Regions from separate parts of the Ruoffia tabacinasalis genome, predicted to be linked through region 2. Evidence: predicted binding sites of a transcription regulator. Region 2 holds the regulator's gene; the other holds the start of a gene.

Region 1 (3,219 bases), on a different contig from region 2:
TGGAAAAAGAAACCTACGGAGCAAAATGGCGCCCCGAAGAAGTGGCGGTAAAATTAATGAAGCGAGCGAGCCGCCGGAAATTCCCAAAAGTGCGCCCAGTAGATGTTGACAAAACGCAGATCTACCGAGGAATTGTGTGCTGCGGGTGCGGTGGTCACAAGATCGATGTTGGAACCGAAAGATATCACGTTGTCTGCCGGTCATGTGGCTACCGCGAGTCAAAAGAAAAAGCAGTGTTGCGAACCCTATGCGACTTAGCAATCCTAGACTATGACCAGCCGCTGACTCGAAGAACCCTAAATTATTACCAAGATACGAAAGGCATTCATAATACAATCCGACACGTCCTAAAGAAATATTTCAAAGTACATAGCCGCGGCCGGACCGCTGACTATATTAACCCAATGAAGCGGATGGAAGACGCATTTGATGATCTAAAATTCCGATTCCGGGATATTCCGTGATAAACGAGCACTCGAAAAAAATTCGAGTGCTCGATTCCGGCTAAACAAGCACTCGAAATGAATTCGAGTGCTCGATTCGGGCTAAACGATCATTCAAAAATAATTCGAGTGCTCGATTCGGACTAAACAATCATTCGAAAAAAATTCGAGTGCTCGTTTCCGACAAAAATCACCAATTTTCACAAACAATCATCACCATATTCGAATTTAATTACTATTTTGCATAATATTTCACATAAAAAGCTTTATTCTCACTATAAAATATATTAGAATATAAAAGTTAGGCTAAATAGGCTCAGAATTCACAATAATTGTAAACCCTCGAAGGTTACATTTGGACAAAGTTTGTGAAGGAGTGCTATAATGAGCATGACTTAAAAATTAGATATAGATAAACCTAGGAGGAGGCAATTTATGGCAAAAGAAATACCAAAAGCGACTGCCTTGAGATTACCCATCTATCATAGGTATTTACGATTCTTGCAACATGCAGGGAAAAAGCGCATTTCTTCAACGGAATTAAGTGAAGCTGTAAAAGTAGATAGTGCGACCATTCGTCGTGACTTTTCATACTTCGGGGCATTGGGGAAACGTGGTTACGGTTACGATGTGGATCACTTATTAGACTTTTTCTCGCGTATTTTGAATCAAGATCGCTTAACGTCGGTTGGACTGGTGGGTGTAGGTAATTTGGGGAATGCACTGATTAACTACAATTTCCGGAAGAATAGCAATATTCGAATTGGAGCCGCGTTTGATGTAAATACTGACATAATTGGAACAATTCAACGTGGTGTCCCAGTTTATTCAATGGATGAATTGGAAGAGCAAATCCAACAACAACAAATTGAAATTATTATTTTATCAGTCCCACAAGACGTCGCAGGAGATATCGTGAACCGAATTATCGAGGCGGGAGTGAAAGGAATCATGAACTTCACGCCACTTAGATTTGATGTACCACGCAACGTTCGTGTTCAAAATGTGGACCTGACAAATGAACTACAGACACTCATTTACTTCATTGATAGTAATATGGATGATGCAGAGGACTTCTCTGATTTTGAAAATAAATAATTGTAAAGCATGCCAAAAGGTGTGCTTTTTTTTTCGAAAAAAATAATTCAATGACTTGATTTTTTGACCAATTTAGACTATTATAAGATTAAACCATTAGCACTCAAATAAAACGAGTGCTAAATATAAAAATAAAAATCATTTGGAGGGTATAATATGATTAAACCTTTAGGAAAACGTGTTGTTATCAAAGTGGCAGAAACAGAAGAAACGACAGCAAGTGGTTTCGTATTACCAAGTTCAGCTAAAGAAAAAGAACAATACGGTGAAATTGTGGCAATTGGACCAGAAATTGAAGAAAAAGATGGCGTTAAAGTTGGCGACACAGTGTTCTTCAAGAATTATTCTGGAACAGAAGTTGAACATGGCGATGAGTCATTGTTGATTATTGAACACAAAGATTTATTAGCAGTCTTAGCATAATATCGAATTTAAAGGAGAGAATATTATATGGCAAAAGATTTAAGATTTTCAGAAGATGCACGTGCAGCTCTACTACGTGGAGTTGATATCTTAGCAGATACAGTTAAAGTAACATTAGGGCCAAAAGGGCGTAATGTCGTATTAGATCAACAATTTGGATCACCAACAATTACAAATGATGGTGTAACGATCGCTCGCGAGATCGAATTGGAAGATCGCTTCGAGAATATGGGTGCACAGTTAGTCATGGAAGTAGCTTCTAAAACGAATGATATTGCAGGTGACGGAACAACGACTGCAACATTATTAACCCAAGCGATTGCACGTGAAGGAATGAAAAACGTGACGGCTGGTGCGAATCCAGTAGGTGTTCGTCGTGGTATTGAGATGGCGACACGCGCGGCTGTAGAAGCTTTACAATCATTATCTCAACCCGTTTCTTCAAAAGAATCGATTGCACAAGTTGCATCGGTATCTTCAGGAGATGAAAAAGTAGGGGAATTAATCGCTGACGCTATGGAAAAAGTAGGTCAAGATGGCGTTATTACCATCGAAGATTCACAATCGATTGAAACTGAATTATCAGTTGTTGAAGGGATGCAATTTGACCGTGGTTACTTATCACAATACATGGTCACAGATAACGAGAAAATGATCGCGGATCTTGAGAATCCATATGTATTAATTACAGACCGTAAAATTACAAACATCCAAGATGTACTACCTTTACTAGAAAGCGTAATGCAAACAAGTCGTCCGTTATTAATTATTGCGGAAGATATTGAAGGAGAAGCATTACCAACACTTGTATTAAACAAATTACGCGGAACATTAAATGTGGTTGCTGTTAAAGCACCTGGTTTTGGTGACCGTCGTAAAGCAATGTTAGAAGACTTAGCTATCTTAACAGGTGCAACGGTTATCTCTGAGGAATTAGGCTTCGAATTGAAAGACGCAACAGAAGAGCACTTAGGTTCAGCAGGTAAAGTCAATGTAACTAAAGACAATACAACAATTGTTGAAGGTGCTGGTTCGAAAGAACAAATTGACAACCGTGTGGCATTAATCCGTGCACAAATCGAAGACACAACAAGTGAATTTGACCGTGAGAAATTACAAGAACGCCTAGCTAAATTAGGTGGCGGAGTGGCTGTGATTAAAGTTGGTGCGGCTACTGAAACAGAACAAAAAGAAATTAAATTACGTATTGAAGATGCCCTAAACGCAACGCGTGCAGCGGTTGCTGAAGGTATTG
Region 2 (3,219 bases):
TTTAGCAACTTCCCCTACTTGAATTTCATCTTTTTTTAAAGCTACAACAGATGGTGTTGTACGGTTACCTTCTGGGTTTGGAATAATTTTAGCTTCTCCACCTTCAAGAACCGCTACAGCAGAGTTTGTTGTACCTAAGTCAATACCAATAATTTTAGCCATATTACATTTCTCCTTTTTATTTTATTCTGATACGATAACCATTGCCGGTCTAATGACACGATTATCAATTCGATATCCTTTTTGTAACACTTGAATCACATGATTACTTTCTTGTCCTTCTCCCGCAGGCATGACACTTACTGCTTGGTGGAAGTTTGGATCAAATTCTTCATTCAATGGATCAATTGTTTCAATTTTTTCTTTTTCAAACGCATTTTTGAATTGGTTATGAACCATTTCAACACCTTTTTTAAGTGCTTCGCCATCTTCCGATGTCGTTTCCGTTTGTAGAGCTCTTTCTAAGTTATCAATAACTTCTAAGAGTGATGACGCTAAGTTTTGCGATCTAAATTTTGCTGCTTCAGATCTTTCTCTTGAATTAATACGACGCATATTAGCTATCTCAGCTTGTAGGCGTAATATCTTGTCATCTAGTTCTTCGTTTTCTTGTTTTAATTTATCTAATTCTGATACCTCTTGAGTTTCTTCTTCAGAAACTTCGGGTGTATCAGACGTTGTCTCTTCTGATGTCTCTGGTTCGATAATTTCTACAGATTCATCAACAACATTGTTATTTTTTTCGTTATCTGTCAATTGACACCCTCCTTCATTTATATTATTGAATAGATAATTTGTTAATCATCACTTCTAATAACGCAATTACTTTTTCATAGGACATTGTTGTAGGTCCGAGTAATCCTAAGATTATTTTTTGATTTTCATTCACAAATGAACCGGTGAGAAGATTTATATTCGCTAAGCTATCAGCTAAAAACTCATAACCAAACATAATATTAATGCCTTCTTCTTGCTCTTCGAGTAAATGATACATTTCCCTTGAACCATCAATGAGTTCAAAAAGATGTTTCAATGCTTCTCTACTCGTTTGTCCATCTATCAAATCAAAGAGATTACTTTTCCCACTAATGTAATAGCGGTGTCCTTTTATGTGGTGCATTGATTTTTCAATCAACGGAGAGAAATCTAATTGATATCCTGTTAAACGTTGAGTTAATAAAGGTATTCCTAACTTCATCCTTTGATAGGCATCTTCAAGTACAACACCTTTAAGTTCATCGTTTATCATCTCTACTAACTTCGTGATATCATCTTTTGAAAGTGACACTTTTAATTCAATTTGCTCGCTCTCTATATTCCCCTTATCTGTCATAAGGATTGAAATATAACGCGTCCGATCGATTGGCACTAATTTAAATTCTTCAAAATAATGCGATTCTTTATTCTGTCCAAGTACCACTGCTGTAAATCCAGTCAATGAAACTAATATATCTGCACAAAGTTGTGTCAGTTGTAACGGACTATAATGTTTCGCTTGAGTTAACTCTTCAAAATTAGCGTCATCATCAAGAAATGGTAATTCTTTGTCTTCCTGATGAATAATCCCGTCAATATAATAACGATAGCCATCAATAGATGGTATTCGGCCACTAGAAGTATGTGGCTTCATTAGTAAGCCTTGTTGCTCTAACACAACCATATCATTACGTATTGTTGCAGGACTCACTTTTAAGTAACTCTCTCGAAGTAAAGTTTTAGAACCAATGGGTTCTTCAAATTGTCCATAAAGTTGTATAATTAAATTAAGAACTTCCTGTTGTCTTGGTGTCAACATTTTCTCACCCCACTTATTAGCACTTAAATTATATGAGTGCTAACTGTTATTATAATACATCCTACTAGGACAATTGTCAAGGGATTTACCGAAAAAAATCAAAAAAATTAGCACTCTTTGGTTAAGAGTGCTAGATTACTTCATTTTCTTCAATATCATGTGATTGATCCAGGTTAAATGTGAAACCTTCACCTAGAACTTGTTGGATTCCAGTCACTGTGACAAAAGCATTTGAATCAATGTCATTAATGATTCTTTGAACTTTAATTAACTGAATTCGATTAATAACAACATATAGAACATCTTTTTCTGCTTTAGAATAATATCCGTAACCTTTTAACACTGTGATTCCCCGATCAACTCTCTTCATAATTTCTTCAGCAATTTCGTCATGCTTATTTGATACAACCATGATCGCTTTTTTAGGATTATACCCTTCCATGACAAAGTTTAAAATCTTACTTGTAATATATAATGAGATTAAAGTCAGTAAGCCTTTTTCTAAACCGATAACAACAGTTAATGGAATGACAATCATAACGTCAAGGATTAACAATGCAATGGAAACTTGCAAGCCCATATATTTATTAATGATTAACGCAATGATATCAACGCCTGCTGTCGTCCCGTGTCCTAAAATAACAATTCCAATCCCTAGACCAATTAAAAATCCACTTGCTAAAGGTCCTAATAATGAATTCGTTGGAATAAAGCTAGGTAAGAATACAAATTCTAAAAATAATGACATGGATACAATTGCGACGAGCGTATAAAAGATTGTCTCTTTTTCGAGAAACTTCCAACCGATAAGCATAATAATCGCATTGATTATAAAGTTACTCAGTGAAGGACTAATGTCAAATACATAGAACAGTAAGAGTGTGATCCCTGTGACGCCACCTTCACCAAGTTGGTTAGGAATGACAATGGAATTAATCGCAATTGAAAAGATAAACGTTCCAATTAATACGAGTGCTAGGTTTTTGATCACTGATTTATACATCTCGACCACCACCTTGATCTTCGAAATAAAGACGAGTGTTCTCTTCATCAACTTTCAATTGATCAATCAATTCATCGACACTATTAAATTTATATTCTCCACGTAAATAATGGTGCCATCTGACTCTGACTTTTTCACCATAAATCATTTGATCAAAATCTAAGATGTAGACTTCACAAGTTAAATCATGATTATCGTAAAATGTAATATTATGACCTATAGATGCACTACCTAAGTACCAAGTATCGCCTATCTTAATTTCAACGGCATAAACGCCTATGCCTGGAAGCAGTTGCGGATGAGGGACTTGGATATTCGCTGTTGGGTAGCCTAAAGTACGTCCTACTTTTTCACCATGAATGACCGTGCCGTATATTTCATAAATATAGCCCAAATCATGATTGGCTTGCTCCATATCGCC

The links. The regulator HrcA, encoded in region 2, represses chaperone genes, less so after heat shock. The targets are predictions, from matches to a motif close to TTAGCACTCNNNNNNNNNGAGTGCTAA.
Region 1: the regulator HrcA is predicted to act here: its motif matches at 1,638-1,664, upstream of ACFO5Y_RS09235 (co-chaperone GroES).

Annotation. Positions count from the first base shown of each region.
Region 1 is NZ_JBHSHQ010000055.1:19,153-22,371, reverse strand. Features, by position in the region: gene ACFO5Y_RS09245 (nuclease-related domain-containing protein) at 1-464, shown strand, start outside; gene ACFO5Y_RS09240 (redox-sensing transcriptional repressor Rex) at 879-1,541, shown strand; gene ACFO5Y_RS09235 (co-chaperone GroES) at 1,698-1,964, shown strand; gene groL (chaperonin GroEL) at 1,992-3,219, shown strand, end outside.
Region 2 is NZ_JBHSHQ010000008.1:41,073-44,291, reverse strand. Features, by position in the region: gene dnaK (molecular chaperone DnaK) at 1-162, opposite strand, end outside; gene grpE (nucleotide exchange factor GrpE) at 184-756, opposite strand; gene hrcA (heat-inducible transcriptional repressor HrcA) at 779-1,795, opposite strand; gene ACFO5Y_RS01305 (YitT family protein) at 1,926-2,798, opposite strand; gene ribF (riboflavin biosynthesis protein RibF) at 2,791-3,219, opposite strand, start outside.